Regions from separate parts of the Micromonospora sp. WMMB235 genome, predicted to be linked through region 3. Evidence: riboswitches for the same ligand, from Rfam matches in the RefSeq annotation. Region 3 holds a riboswitch; each other region holds the start of a gene.
The links. Region 3 has a riboswitch for cobalamin ahead of BFV98_RS07060 (ribonucleoside-diphosphate reductase subunit alpha). Riboswitches for the same ligand answer to the same signal wherever they lie in the genome.
Positions count from the first base shown of each region.

Region 1: linked by a shared signal. The riboswitch ahead of BFV98_RS30855 (magnesium chelatase subunit D family protein) and the one ahead of BFV98_RS07060 (ribonucleoside-diphosphate reductase subunit alpha) in region 3 are both predicted to bind cobalamin.
Region 2: linked by a shared signal. The riboswitch ahead of BFV98_RS00560 (peptidase) and the one ahead of BFV98_RS07060 (ribonucleoside-diphosphate reductase subunit alpha) in region 3 are both predicted to bind cobalamin.

Region 1 covers NZ_MDRX01000001.1:6,926,925-6,932,021, forward strand. The annotation lists gene BFV98_RS30855 (magnesium chelatase subunit D family protein) at 1-1,868, opposite strand, end outside; cobalamin riboswitch at 1,915-2,059, opposite strand; gene BFV98_RS30860 (bifunctional cobalt-precorrin-7 (C(5))-methyltransferase/cobalt-precorrin-6B (C(15))-methyltransferase) at 2,114-3,322, shown strand; gene BFV98_RS30865 (cobalt-precorrin-4/precorrin-4 C(11)-methyltransferase) at 3,319-4,074, shown strand; gene BFV98_RS30870 (precorrin-2 C(20)-methyltransferase) at 4,075-5,097, opposite strand, start outside.
Region 2 covers NZ_MDRX01000001.1:120,392-125,488, forward strand. The annotation lists gene BFV98_RS00550 (beta-1,3-glucanase family protein) at 150-1,742, shown strand; gene BFV98_RS00555 (alkaline phosphatase PhoX) at 1,918-3,078, shown strand; cobalamin riboswitch at 3,208-3,344, shown strand; gene BFV98_RS00560 (peptidase) at 3,443-4,486, shown strand; gene BFV98_RS00565 (hypothetical protein) at 4,522-5,007, shown strand.
Region 3 covers NZ_MDRX01000001.1:1,619,947-1,625,043, reverse strand. The annotation lists gene BFV98_RS07065 (ribonucleotide-diphosphate reductase subunit beta) at 1-391, opposite strand, end outside; gene BFV98_RS07060 (ribonucleoside-diphosphate reductase subunit alpha) at 382-2,778, opposite strand; cobalamin riboswitch at 2,893-3,109, opposite strand; gene BFV98_RS07055 (PrsW family glutamic-type intramembrane protease) at 3,230-4,075, shown strand; gene BFV98_RS07050 (LysE family translocator) at 4,167-4,790, opposite strand; gene BFV98_RS07045 (acyl-CoA thioesterase) at 4,794-5,097, opposite strand, start outside.

The DNA.
Region 1 (5,097 bases), 5.3 Mb from region 3:
GCGAGGCCGAGCCGGAATCGTCCGGTCTCGCAGTCCACGACGACGACCTGGACACCGCTGGTGGCGAGCGCGGCGGCGGCGCGGTGGGCACGACCCAGCGGGTCCGGGCCGGAGGTGGCGCGGCCGTCGGTCACCACGACGAGCAGGGGCCGGCGGGACGGGTCGCGCAGCGCCTCCCGGCGCAGCACCTCGCCACTGCGTTCCAGGCCCTCCGCGAGCGGGGTCCGGCCACCGGCCGGTAGGTCGGCCAGGCGGCGGGAGGCGACGTCGACCGAGCCGGTCGGTGGCAGGACGACCTCGGCGGTGTGCCGGCGGAACGTCACCAGTGCGACCTTGTCCCGGCGGCGGTAGGCGTCCAGCAGCAGCGACAGCACAGCGGTCTTGACCTGCTCCATGCGGCGGCGGGCCGCCATCGAACCGGACGCGTCCACGCACAGCAGCACGAGGTTCGACTCGCGCCCGACGGTCTCGGCCCGGCGCAGGTCGCCGGGCACGAGCGCGAGGCCGCGACCGCCGGTCAAGCCACCCCGGGAATGCTGATGCGGCGCCGCCGCGGTGATGGTGCCCGGCAGGTGCAGCCGGCCGTCGCCGGACGTGCGCCGCCGCTGCCCGGCGACACGGCCCTGCGGTGTTCGTGCCCGGGACCGCCGGCCGGCCTGACCGTCGCCGGTTCCTTTCACGACCAGCAAGCGGGCACGTGCGGGCTCGCCCGCGGATGCCATCGATGTGGCGGCCTGCCGTTCGGGCTCCGGTACGGGCGGGCTCTCGCCGGGAGAGCCGGGCACGTCCCCGGCCGATCTGTCGTGCCCGGTGTCGTCGGGCAGACCGCCGCCGGGACCGTCGGGTCCGGGGTCGGGGTCGTTGTGGCCGAGTAGGTCGTCCAGGCGGTCCTGGTCCAGGCCGGGCTCGTCGAAGGGGTTGCGGCGGCGGCGGTGCGGCAGCGCGAGACGGGCGGCGATGCGGATGTCCTCGAGTGTCACTCGCGTACGTCCCCGCCAGGCCGCGTGCGCCGCGGCGGCGCGAGCGGTGACGAGGTCCGCACGCAGGCCGTCCACGTCGAACGCGGCGCACAGCTCGGCGATCCTGGTCAGCGTCTCGTCGTCGAGCACGACACCGGCCAGCGAGCGCCGGGCGGCGGCCAGCCGGGTGCGCAGGGCTTCCTGCTCGCCGGCCCAGCGTGTGGCGAAGCCCTCCGGGTCGGCGTCGAATGCGAGCCGGCGGCGGACCGCCTGCACCCGCAGGACGGGGTCACGCGGGGCGGCGACCTCGACCGTCAGGCCGAACCGGTCGAGCAGCTGCGGGCGCAGTTCGCCCTCCTCCGGGTTCATCGTGCCGATCAACACGAACCGGGAGGCATGCTCGACCGAGACACCGTCGCGTTCGACGCTGACCCGGCCGGTCGCCGCGGCGTCGAGCAGCAGGTCGACCAGGTGGTCCGGCAGCAGGTTGACCTCGTCGACGTACAGCAGGCCACGATGGGCCCGGGCCAGCAGGCCAGGCTCGAACGCGACGACGCCGTCTCGCAGCGCGGCATCGAGCTTCAGCGATCCGGTCACCCGGTCGTCGCCGGCTCCGACGGGTAGTTCGACGAGGCGTACCGGCCGTTCGACGACGGGCGTGGGCACGTCGAACGGCCCGTCGGGGCAGACCGCCGAGGGATCGTCCGGGTCGATGGAGAACCGGTCGCCCGCATAGACCCGTACCGCCGGGAGCACCTCGGCGAGGCCGCGCACGGTAGTGGTCTTGGCAGTGCCCTTCTCCCCGCGGATCAGGACACCGCCGATGAGCGGATCGATCGCGACCAGGGTGAGGGCGAGAGTCATGTCGTCGGCGCCGACGACGGCACAAAAGGGGTACTGCGCTGGCATGTAGGGCTCCCGCTCGATCTGCCATGGCGGTCCACGACGCGGCATGCGCCGTGGATCGGATCGAGGCCGGTCTTCGGACTTCCCAGGTCAATGCCTGGATCACCGCAGCGGGCCCTGTGCCGGATTCTCACCGGCTTCCCAGATTCTCCCCGCGACCACGGTCGTGGGGCACCTCGAACCTGTGCATCACCATAGACGCCCCGGTGGCCGGGGCAAGGGCCGGTGGGCGGCTAGGGTGCATCTCCATGGAGGAGCGGGTGACCGTGGTGGGGATCGGGGCTGACGGGTGGGTGGGTCTGCCGGAGCCGTCCCGGGCGCTGGTGCGGGCGGCCGCGACGCTGCTCGGCGGGCGGCGGCACCTCGAGGCGGTGCCGCCCGTCGACGGCCAGCAGCGCGTGGCGTGGCCGTCGCCGCTGCGGGACAATCTGCCAGGTGTGCTCGCCTCCGCGCGAGGGCCGGTTGTCGTGCTGGCCTCCGGCGACCCGCTCGTGTCGGGTATCGGCACGACGCTGCTGGACGTCCTGGGCCCGGAGCGCGTGACGATCGTGCCCGGGGTCTCCTCGGTAGCCCTCGCCCGAGCACGTCTCGGATGGCCGGCCGAGTCCGTCACCACGGTCAGCCTGGTCGGCCGGGACCTACGGCTGATCGTGCCTGCGCTCTCGGCCGGGCGCCGGCTGCTCGTGCTGTCCAGCGACGAGACGACACCCGCGGCCGTGGCCGCGGTGCTGACCGGGCTCGGTTGGGGGCAGTCCAGGCTGGTCGTGCTCGGTGACCTCGGTGCCGCCGGTGAGTCGTGTACCGCGACCACCGCGGCCGGGTGGGACCTGAACGACGTGCCGCGGTTGAACGTTCTCGCTGTCGAAGCTCGCGGTGCCGGTCCGGGCTGGGCCTCGGGCGGCGTGTTGCCCGACGACGCGTTCGAGCACGGCGGGCAGATCACCAAACGTGACCTGCGGGCCAGTGCCCTGGCCCGGCTCGCGCCCGCGCCCGGTCAGCTGCTGTGGGACGTCGGCGCCGGCAGCGGCTCGATCGGTGTGGAGTGGATGCGGGCCTGGCCGACGGCACGGACGATCGCGGTGGAGCCCCGCTCCGACCGGGCCGCGCTGGTGCACCGCAACGCCGCTGCCCTCGGCGTGCCGGGTCTGTGTCTGGTCGAGGGTTCGGCGCCCGGGGCCCTGTCCGGCCTGGACCGTCCCGACGCGGTGTTCGTCGGCGGCGGGGCCACCGTCCCCGGCGTGCTGGACACCTGCTGGGATGCGCTCGGCGCCGGTGGACGGCTCGTCGTGCACGGTGTCACCGCCGAGACCGAGGCGGTGCTGCTGGAGCAGCACAGCCGGCGCGGCGGTGAACTCGTCCGCCTGCACGTCGAACGCGCCGAACCGCTCGGCGGCTTCACCGGCTGGACGCCCGCACGGGCAGTCAGCCAGTGGTCCATCGTCAAGGGAGATTCATGACCGTCCATTTCGTCGGGGCCGGGCCCGGCGCCGCCGACCTGCTCACCCTCCGCGCGGTACGCCTGCTCGAGTCCGCCGACGTGTGCCTGTACCCGGGCACGTACCTCGACGCCGAGGTGCTGGAGCACTGCCGTGACGACGCCCGGCTGATCGACACCCAGCACCTCGACCTGGACCAGATCACCACGCACCTGGTCCAGGCACACGCCGACGGGTCCGAGGTCGTACGGCTGTGCTCCGGTGACCCGTCGCTGTACTCGGCGGTGCACGAGCAGGCACGCCGGCTCGACGCCGCCCGGGTCCCGTGGGACGTCACGCCCGGCGTGCCGGCCTATGCGGCTGCTGCCGCCGCCGTCGGCGCCGAGCTGACCGTCCCGGAGCTGGCCCAGTCGGTCGTGCTCACCCGCGCGCAGGCCCGGTCCACGGTCATGCCGTCGGGAGAGAAGCTCGCCGCGTTCGCCGCGACCGGCGCGACGCTCGCCCTGCACCTGGCGGTCACGCGTACCCGCGAGCTGGCCGCCGAACTGGCTGGCTACTACGGCCACGACTGCCCCATAGTCGTGGTGCACCGGGTGTCGCAGCCGCAGGAGCTCATCCTGCGCGGCACGCTGGCCGACATCGGCGGCCGGGTCGAGCAGGCCGGTCTGCGACAGGCAGCGGTCATCCTGGTCGGCCCGGCGCTGGCCGGGGACGTCCGTGGCGGCGAGTCGTTCCTCTACTCGGCCGGTCGCGAGCGCCGCGTGCGCGGCTGATCAGGGCACGAAGCGCGGGCTCCAGACACGTCCGGCCGCGGTGACTCGCGTCGCCGAGGCGCCGATGATCAACAGGCATTTCATGTCGATGCTGCCAGGGTCCAGTTCGCCGAGCGAGGTGACGGTGAGGCTCTCCCCGGCCCGGCCGATGTCGCGGCCCACGACCACGACCGTCCGGGGGGACTTGTGCTCCAGCAGCACGGCCCGGGCCTGCGCGACCTGTTCGGTGCGTGAGCGTGAGCGCGGGTTGTAGAGGGCCAGCACCAAATCCGCCTCGGCGACAGCGCGCAGCCGCTTGACCACGACCTCCCACGGCTTGAGCCGGTCCGACAGGCTCATCACCGCGAAATCGGCCCCGATCGGCGCGCCCGCGCGCGCCGCGACCGCCTGGACGGCGGAGATCCCGGGTACGACACGGATGGCGACGCCGGCGTAGCGGGGGTCCTCCGCGGCCTCGAACACCGCCGACGCCATGCCGAAGACGCCCGCGTCACCGCCGGAGACGACCGCGACGCGCTCACCGGCGAGCGCCAGTTCGAGCGCCTGCCGGGCCCGCTCGAGCTCGACCGTGTTGCCGGAGGCGTGGCGGACGAGTCCGGGGCGCTGCGCGACGCGCTGGACGTACGGGCCGTAGCCGACGACGTGGCCGACCTCGGCGAGCACCTGCGACGCCTCGGGGGAGAGCCACCGATCGGGACCGGGGCCGAGGCCCACGACGACGACCTCGGCGCCGGGATAAGGTTCGGTGACCCTGGTGGCCGGGAGGTCGTAACGGGCCACTCCGGGCCGGGTGTCGCCGGGGACCAGCACGATCGAGAAGTACGGCACCGTGGCGGGGTCCACGTCGGCGACAGGCAGTACCCGCTCGGCGGTCATCGACGCCCGTTCGACGTACCAGGAGCCCTCGACGCGCCCGGCCTGCTCGAGCGCCGAGCGGACCTTGGTGAACGTCCGGCCCAGCTTCATGATCACCGCCCCGTCGGTGTCGGCGAGACGCCGGGCCAGCTCGGGCTCGGGCAACGT
Region 2 (5,097 bases), 1.5 Mb from region 3:
GTCGACTGTTCCGTAGTGGATCTTAATCAACCGGTGACCTTCGCCGTGGCCCTGATCCATAGGCAACCACCTATTGACAAACAATATTAACAATTGGACCCTGCTGAGAGAGCGCTCTCCCGTCCCCCTGTCTCCCGCGAGGTGTCCCCATGCGTCTCCGAAGAAGGCTGCTCGCCGCCGCGTCCGCCCTGCTCGCCGGGCTCACCGGCGCCGTCGTCGCTACGCCCGCCCAGGCGGTCGGACCGGCGTTGCTGCCGGTCACCGTCACCAACACCACCGGCCGCAGCGACCCGGTCCACCTCTACGTCATCGGCGTCCAGCTGTCCTCCGGCCGGCTCGGCTACGTCACCTCCGGCGGCGGATTCGTACCGTGGACCGGCGGGCAGCTCCCGCCGTCACCCGCGCCGGACGTCTCCATACCGGGCCCCGGCAACGGCGGCAGCACCACGATCCAGTTCCCCCGCGGCTTCTCCGGCCGGGCCTACTTCTCCCTCGGGCAGAAGCTCAAGTTCTTCCTCACCCCGGACGGACTGGTGCAGCCCGCGCCCTGGGCGGCCGGTGACGCGAACCGCGACATCCTCTTCGACTGGAGCGAGTTCACCTACAACGACTCCGGGCTGTGGCTCAACAGCTCCCAGGTCGACATGTTCGCGATCCCGCACGCGGTCACCGTGACCGGCGCCAACGGCGTCACCAAGCGCACCGGCGACGTGGTGGCCAACGGACGCAACGCGGTGATCGACGGGATCCGGGCGCAGCCGGGCTGGGCCGGCACCGTCCACACCCGCTCCGACGGGACCGTGCTGCGCGTCCTGGCTCCGGGCAAGGCGGCCGGGGCCGGCCTGCTCAGCACCACCTACCTGGACTCGTACATCGCGTCCGCGTGGAACGCGTACACCACGAAGACCCTGACCGTGGCGCCCTTCGCCGACCAGCCGGCCATCCGGTACTACGGCCGCACCTCGGGCAACACCATGACCTTCACCAACGGCAGCGGCCAGGTGGTCGCCTCCTTCAACCGGCCCTCCTCGGCCAGCGTCTGGGGCTGCGACGGCGACCTGCCCGCGCCGAACGACCAGGTGGTCGGCCCGATCTCGCGTACGCTCTGCGCCGCCCTCAACCGAGGCACGCTCGGCACCGTCGACACCCAGCCCAGCACGAACGCCGCCGACTTCTACCGCAGCAACCCCACCAACCAGTACGCACGCCTGATCCACGCCAACATGACCGACGGCCGGGCGTACGCGTTCGCCTTCGACGACGTCGGTGGATTCGAGTCGCTGGTGCACGACGGCGATCCCCGTTCGGCCGGACTGATCCTCAGCCCGTTCACCGGCGGTGGCGGCGGCACCCCGACCACCGGGGTGCCAGTGGTCAGCAACTGGAACAACAAGTGCATCGACGTGCCGAGCTCCAACTTCGTCGACCGCGCGCCGTTGCAGATGTGGAACTGCAACAACACCAACGCGCAGAAGTGGACGTTCAGCGGCACGGCGCTCAAGAGCCAGAACAACAAATGCATGGACGTCGACGCCGGGTCCACCGCGAACGGGGCGGCGGTGCAGCTCTACACCTGCAACGGCACCGGCGCCCAGCAGTTCACCCTGAACGCGGCCGGAGACCTGGTCAACCTCCAGGCCGGCAAGTGCGTCGACATCAAGGACTGGAACGGCAACGACGGCGCGAGGCTCCAGCTCTGGGACTGCGGGGGCACGGCCAACCAGAAGTGGCGCAAGGGCTGACCAGCCATGCGAACGGTGGCGGGGGCCGACCGCGAGTCGCTCCCGTCACCGGCACGCGACGGACGAGACGGCCGACACGACGCCGCGCACCGAGGCGTCCATCGACGTTCATCCAACAGATCGATGTGCGTAAGCTCCGCCCGGTCAGATCTGGGGAACCTACCGAGGAGGTTCCATGGATCGTCGAGCAATGCTGCGGGCCACTGTCGTCGGTGCGGGCGCTGTCGCGCTGCCGTTCACCGCGTGGTCGGCGGCGTACGGAGCCCCGGCGCAGAACGCGGCGGGCCCCTACGGCGGGCTCCAGCCCGCCGACGCCAACGGCATCCAGTTGCCGGCCGGCTTCACCAGCTCGATCGTCGCACGATCCCGTCGGACGGTGCCGGGGACGTCGTACACCTGGCACGACGCTCCGGACGGTGGCGCCGTGTTCCCGAACGGCACCGGCTGGATCTACGTGTCGAACTCCGAGGTGTCAGCCGGTGCGGGCGGCGGTGCCTCACGCCTCGTCTTCGACTCCAGCGGCACCGTGGTCGGGGCGTCGCGGATCCTCTCCGGAACCAACAACAACTGCGCCGGGGGCAAGACACCGTGGAACACCTGGCTCTCCTGCGAGGAGGTGTCCCTGGGCCGGGTCTTCGAGACGTACCCCCTCGGCGGGACCGCCGTGGCGCGTCCCGCGCTGGGCCGGTTCAAGCACGAGGCGGCCGCGGCCGACCCGGTCCGCCGGGTCGTCTACCTGACCGAGGACGAGACCGACGGCAAGTTCTACCGGTTCGTGCCGACCACCTGGGGCGACCTCTCCGCCGGAACCCTCCAGGTCTTCCGCGCCGGTACGGCGACCTCCGGCACGTTCACCTGGGCCACGGTGCCCGACCCGGACGGCTCGCCCACCCCGACCCGGCAGCAGGTGTCCGGCGCGAAGACGTTCAACGGCGGCGAGGGCTGTCACTACGCGGATGACACCGTCTGGTTCACCACGAAGGGCGACAACCGCGTGTGGCAGGTCAACCTGGCCGCCGGCACGTACGAGCTCGCCTACGACGACAACCTGGTCAGTCCGGGCACCCCTCCGCTGACCGGGGTCGACAACATCACCGGGTCCACTGCCGGTGACCTGTACGTCGCCGAGGACGGCGGGAACATGGAGATCTGCATGATCACGCCCGACGACAAGATCTCGGTCTTCCTGCGGATCACCGGACAGAGCGGTTCGGAGATCACCGGGCCGGCCTTCACCCCGGCGGGGGACCGGCTGTACTTCTCGTCGCAACGCGGCACGACCGGCTCGTCCTCCGGCGGGATCACCTACTGCGTCACCGGGCCGTTCCGCCGATGACCGGCTTCCGGCCCCGCTGACAGTGACCACGAGGTGGAGGACGCCCGGTCTTCACCGGGCGTCCTGCCGGCCGTCACGGCACGTGTCCGGTTCCTGGCGCATTGACATCGGCGCTCCGGCCACAGCAGACTGTCGCGACAACTGAACCACCGCGTGTACGTGCGGGGGAAGACCGGTCGAAATCCGGCGCTGGCCCGCAACGGTAGGCCGCCCAGAGAGATCTGCGGCGGCGAGCCCGAATACCCGTCGTACGCGTGCATCCGCTCCCCACCCGTCGTGGCCCACGGGTCGGAGTCCCGGTCGACGCGGCGTTGCCGCGGTCGTCCGGGCTTTCGACGACCGCCGGGCCGGAAAGGCGCTTCCGATGGTCGTCCGCCGAAGCCGGCACCGCCTGCTCGCGCTCCTCTGCGGCGTACTCGCCGCTCTCACCCTCACCACACCCGCCGTCGCCGCCCCCGAGCGCGCCGCCCTCACCCGCCCGGAGGCCGCCGGCGGCTGGCTCGCCCGGCAACTCGTCGACGGCGAACGCTTCGAGGCGGTCTTCGACGGTGTCGCGTACCCCGACCAGGGGCTGACCCTCGACGCCGTGTTCGCCTTCGCCGCCACCGGCGTCGCCGACGACCACGGCGCCGACGCGCTGGCCTGGGTCACCCGGCCGGACATCCGCGACGGCTACCTCGGCGACGGCGTCTCCGAGGCGTACGCGGGTGCGACCGCCAAGCTCGCCCTCGCCGTGCAGGTGCGCGGCGGCGACCCGGCCGACGTCGGCGGGGTGGACCTGATCGCCCGGCTGCGCTCGCTCCAGACGCCGGCCGGCAGGTTCAGCGACCGGTCCGCGTACGGCGACTACAGCAACGCGTTCAGCCAATCCTTCGCGCTGCTGGCGCTGGACCGTACGGCGGCCGGGGCGCCACCGGCGGCGGCTGCCTGGCTGGCCGGCACCCGGTGCCCGGACGGCGGCTACCCGCTGCTGCCCGCGCAACCGGTCTGCACGTCCGACGTGGACGCCACCGCGCTCGCGGCACAGGCGCTGCGCGCCGCGGACCGTCCGGCCGACGCCGCCGCCGGGCTGCGCTGGCTGGTGTCCGTTCAGCGTGCCGACGGCGGCTTCGCCAACGCGGGCGGCACGCCGAACGCCAACAGCACCGGCCTCGCCGCGCAGGCCCTGCGCGACGGCCACCGGCTGCCGGCCTGGGCGCGGGCCCGGGCATTCCTCGCCGGACTTCAGGTCGGCTGCGCCGGGGCGCCGGCCGACCGGGGCGCTGTCGACTTCGACGGCGGCGGCTTCGACCCGGCCACCGCACCCCGGGCGACCGCCCAGGCCGTCCTCGGTCTCACCGGGATCGGGTACGCCCGTCTGTCCGCCGTCGGCGCCGACCCCGGCGCACCGGCGCTCGCCTGCCCGTGAACCGCTTCGCCGCTCGCCCGATCACAGGAGGATCCGTGTTCCGTCATCGTTCCACAGTCCGCACCTGGCTGGCCGGTCTCCTGGCCGCCGTCGTGGCCGGCGTCGCGCTGACCGCAGTCGAACCCGCGCCCCGGGCGGCGCACGCCGCCGCCTGCGCGGGCACCTCGGGAGTCACGGTGGTCGTCGACTTCGCCACGCTCGGCGGCGGCGTCCAGGTCGCCTGTGCGCCGGGCGATCCGGCCACCGGCCTGGCCGCGCTTCAGGCCGCCGGCTTCACAGTCACCGGCACCGCCCGCTGGGGCCTGGCCTTCGTCTGCCGGATCAACGGCAAGCCCACCGCCGCGACCGAGCCGTGCGTCAACACCCCGCCGGCCACGGCGTACTGGTCGTACTGGCATGCGTCCAGCGGCGGCTCCTGGTCCTACAGCACGTCGGGGGCGACCGGCTACAACCCCGCGCCGGGCAGTGTCGAGGGCTGGTCCTTCGGCGCCGGCGCCCCGCCGAGCATCGCCGCTCCCTAGGTGTGACCGGCGGCGCACCGGGTGCCGGCAACTGCTCTGGCGTCGTCGCGCGCCCGGGCGGTACGGTGTCGGCACCCGGTGCGCCGGGCA
Region 3 (5,097 bases):
ACCGTTCCTTCTCGTCCGGCACGTACGTGTCGAGCAGGTTCAGGTAGAACTGGACGTGCACCGCCTCCTCGAACAGCTGCCGGGACAGGTAGAGCCGGCCCTCCGGGGAGTTGACGTGCTGGTAGAGGTTGAGCACCAGGTTGTTGGCGACGATGGTGTCGCCGGTGGCGAAGAACGCCACCAGCCGCGACACCAGGTGCCGCTCGGCCGGGGACAGCTTCGCCAGGTCGGCGAGGTCCGAGTGCAGGTCCACCTCCTCGACCGTCCAGGTGTTCTTGATCGCGTCCTTGAACCGGTCGAAGAAGCGCGGGTAGCGCATCGGCCGCAGGGTCAGGTCCATGCCGGGGTCGAGCAGCATGTGCCGGGTCGGTGCGGTGGTGGTCACTGGCATGCCTCGCAGCTCTCGGGGTTCTCCAGGGAACAGGCCAGCGCCTCGTCGTCGCTCACGGCGGAGACCACGCCGGAGACCGGGGCGAGCACCGGCGCGACGGTGGCCTGCTGGATGCGGGTGGCGGGACGGGAACGCAGGTAGTAGGTGGTCTTCAGCCCGGCCTTCCAGGCGTACAGGTACATCGAGGACAGCTTGCCGATGGTCGGCGCGCTCAGGAACAGGTTCAGCGACTGGGACTGGTCGACGAAGGGCGCCCGCGCGGCGGCCAGGTCGATCAGCGCCCGCTGCGGCAGCTCCCAGGCGGTGCGGAACAGCTCCCGCACCGGCGCGGGCAGCTCGGTGATGTCCTGCACCGAGCCCTCGGCCCGCTTGATCCGGTCGCGGACCTGCGGCGTCCACAGCCCGCGCGCCTTCAGCTCCCGCACCAGGTACGTGTTGACCTGGAGGAACTCCCCGGACATGGTCTCGCGCTTGAACAGGTTGGACACCTGCGGCTCCACGCACTCGTAGCAGCCGGCGATGGAGGCGATGGTGGCGGTCGGCGCGATCGCCACCAGCAGCGAGTTGCGCAGCCCGTGGGCGGCGATCCGCTCGCGCAGCGCCGCCCACCGTCCGGCCTGCGCCAGCTCCGCGCCCCACAGGTCCGGGTGCAGGTCACCCTTCGCGGCCCGGGTCTGCGGGTACGCCGGATGCGGCCCGAACCGCTCGGCCAGCCCGGCGGAGGTCTCCAGCGCGGTCAGCAGGATCTCCTCCTGCACGCGAGTGGACAGCTCCTTGGCCTGCGCCGAGTCGAACGGCAGGCGCAGCGTGAAGAACGCGTCCTGCAACCCCATCAGCCCGAGCCCGACCGGCCGCCAGCGCGGGTTCGACGCCGCCGCCTGCTCGGCCGGGTAGTAGTTGATGTCGATCACCCGGTCGAGGAACACCACGGCGGTGCGGACCGTGGCGCGCAGCCGCTCCCAGTCCACGCCGTCGGCGGTGACGTGGGCGCCGAGGTTCACCGAGCTGAGGTTGCACACCGCCGTCTCGGCGTCGTCGTTGACCTCCAGGATCTCGGTGCACAGGTTGGACAGGTGGATCACGTTGCCCGGCTCGCCGGTCTGGTTGGACAGCCGGTTCGCGGCGTCCTTGAACGTCATCCAGCCGTTGCCGGTCTGCGCGAGCGTGCGCATCATCCGCCCGTACAGGTCCCGGGCCCGGACCGTGCGGACCGCGTTCTTCTCCGCCGCCCGGTACGCGGCGTCGAACGCCTCGCCGTACAGGTCGGGCAGTTCCGGGGCGTCGGACGGGTCGACCAGCGACCACTCGCCGTCGGCCTCGACCCGGCGCATGAACTCGTCCGGGATCCAGTTGGCCAGGTTGAGGTTGTGCGTACGCCGGGACTCCTCGCCGGTGTTGTCCCGCAGCTCCAGGAACTCCTCCACGTCCGGGTGCCACGGCTCCAGGTAGACGCAGGCCGCGCCCTTGCGCCGGCCGCCCTGGTTGACCGCGGCCACCCCGGCGTCGAGCGTCTTGAGGAACGGCACGATGCCGTTGGAGCGCCCGTTGGTGCCCCGGATCAGCGCGCCCCGGCCGCGTACCCGCGACCAGGAGATGCCGATGCCGCCGGAGAACTTCGACAGCTTCGCCACCTGGTGGTACCGCTCGTAGATCGAGTCCAGCTCGTCGCGCGGCGAGTCGACCAGGAAGCACGACGACATCTGGGTGTGCCGGGTGCCGGAGTTGAACAGCGTGGGGGAGCTGGGCAGGTACGCCAGGCTGGACATCAGCCGGTAGAAGCCGACCGCCTCGCCCGGGGTGCGGGACAGCCCGCAGGCCACCCGCAGCAGCCAGTACTGCGGCGTCTCCACCACCAGCCGCGACTGCGGGTGCCGCAGCAGGTAGCGGTCGGCGACCGTACGCAGTCCGAAGTACTCGAACCGCAGGTCGCCGTCCGGGTCCACGGCGTCGTCGAGCTTGCGGGCGTGCCGGGCCACGAACGCGGCCGTCTCGTCGCCGATCAGTCCCAGCCCGTGCGCGTAGGCGATCGACTGGCTGAAGCTCGCCACGCCCTGTCCGCGGACCTCCTTGTCCACGTACGCGGCGAGCAACCGCGCCGCCAGCTTCGAGTACTGCGGCTCCTCGCCGATCAGCTCCGCCGCGGTCTGGATCGACAACCGGTCCAGCTCGGCGGTGGTCGCCCCGTCGTAGAGCCCGCTTATCGTCTTCGTGGCCACCCGCAGCGGGTCCACCTCGTCCAGGTCGGCGACCCAGCGCTCGACCGCCCGGACGATCTTGCCGACGTCCACCGGCTCGGTGTCGCCGTCCCGCTTGCGTACCCGCATCGCCGGCCGGCGGGTCTCGGACCCGCCGGTTCCGGACGGGGGACTCTCCTGCACGACAGTCATGACCTCTCCTCGCTGTCACCGTCTGGAGACGGCGGGAGACGCCAACGGGCGCGGCGCACGGCCGGCCCGGCTGCTGGCGTCGGTCGTCCCGCGCGACCTCCGGCCGCCGTACGCGGAGGCGTACGGCGCGCTGGCAGGTCTTCGGACTCGCGGGCCCGACCGGGGTCGCCGGTCGCCTACCGGCCGTCGCTTCCCAGGCCGGTGGCCCAGTGCTGTTGACGGCTGTCGTTCCCACTCACCGCTGCGGGGCAGTCCCGGATTCCCACCGGGTTCCCTCTTGCCTCGGCCCCGCCCCGGAGGGTTCGGCCGAACCAGCTGCGGCACCACCATATATGGCGGTGAGGGCTTGCGTGCAACACCAGATGTCGTGTCGGCGTGTCGGAATGATCTCACTGTCCACAGTGCCTACCCCCGATTCCGGCGCGACCCGGCGGGCGCGATACTCGGCGGTATGGGGAATACCGGACGCCGCTGGGCGTGGGTGGCGGTCCTGCTCGTCGGCGTCGGGCTTCACCTGCTGGTGCTGGAGACACTCGCCGGCACCGGGACCGTCACGTTCGTCCCGGCGCTGATCGTGCTCGGCGCGTGCGTCGCGCCCGCCACGTTCCTGGCCTTCGCCCAGGGACGGCCGGCCCGCCGCCCGGTCCCCGGCTCCGTCGTCGGCGTCGCCGCGCTCCTCGGCGGCGTGGTCGGCGTGGTCGCCGCCGGCTGGCTGGAGTACGGCACCCTGCACCGCCTCGGCGTCCTGCCGATGGCGCTCGTCGGCCTGGCCGAGGAGACCGCCAAACTGATCGTGCCGGCCGGCATCCTGCTGCTGTGGCGGCGGCACCCGTCCCCGGCGCAGGGCCTGGTGATCGGCGTGGCCTCCGGCGCCGGGTTCGCCGCGCTGGAGACCATGGGCTACGCGTTCGCCGCGTTCGTCGGGTCGGAGGGCAACCTCGGCGCGGTCGAGCGGACGCTGCTGGTACGCGGTCTCACCGCGCCCGCCGCGCACCTGGCCTGGACCGGGCTGACCGCCGCCGCGCTGTTCACGTTCGCCGCCGCGCCCGGCGGCCGGAAGCTGGCGGCGTTCCTGCTCACCTTCGCCGCCGCCGTCACGCTGCACACCTGCTGGGACACGTTCGGCACCCAGCCCGCGTACGTGTTCATCGGCGCCGTGTCGCTGGGCTGGGTGCTGCTGCGCCTGCACCTGGACCGCGAGCGGCCGCCCGCGTCCGGGACGCCGGCGGAGCCGAACCGGGACCGGCCTCATGGTCATCGCCAGTTCGCCGAGGTGGCGGGGTCGGAGCGCTTCTGATGCCGCCACCTCGGCGTGATGGAGTCGATCAACCGGCCGGGGCATTGCCGACCCCCGACCAGCCGACGCCCGCACCGCGCCCCGGTGCGTCTCAGCCGGCGGCCAGCCGGACGCCGAGCGCGACGAAGGCGACAGCGCAGAGCCGGTCGACGCGCCGTGACCAGCGGCTGTCGCCCCACCGGCTGGCGAACCGCCCGGCACCCACCCCGAGCGCCAGGTCCACGGCTAGCTGCACCGCGACGAACAGCGCCCCGAGCAGCACCAGCTGCGCCGCCACCGGGCCCGCCTCGGGCCGGACGAACTGCGGCAGGAACGCCACACTGAACAGGATCATCTTCGGGTTGAGCAGGTTCGTCAGCAGCCCGCGCCGGAACGCCCGCCCGGCGCCGCCGTCCGGCCGGTCCGCCGGTGCGCCGGGCCGGCCCGTGCCGCGCAGCGCCCGCAGGCCCAGCACGATGAGGTACGCCGCACCGGCCCACCGGATCGCGGTGAACAGCACCGGGGACGCGGCGATCAGCGTGGCGAGCCCGGCCACCACGGCGGCGACGTGCACCGCCTCCCCGGCGGCGACCCCGAGCGCGGCCACCGCGCCCGCCCGTGGGCCGTACCGGGTGGCGTTGGCGAGCACGAACATCATGTCCGGCCCCGGGGTGAGCATGAGCACCACGATGGCGGCGAGGTAACCCGCGAGCGTGGCCGCCGACAGTCCGAGCACCGGTCAGCCCTCCCCGGCGCCGTCGAGCAGCGCCCGGCGCAGCGCCAGCCGGTGTTCGCGCCGGATCTGCGCCTCCCGGTAGCGCCGCCGGTCGCCGTCGGTCTCGGCGTGCAGCGGCGGCACCGGCCGGGGCTGCCCGTCGTCGTCCACCGCTACCATCACCAGGTGCGCGGTCGCCACGTCCACCGGCGGCACCGCGCGGTCCCACCGGTCCGCGCTGACCTTCACCGCCACCTCCATCGAGCTGCGGCCGGCCCAGGTGATCCGGGCGTCCACGTGGACCACGTCCCCGACGCGTACCGCCCGC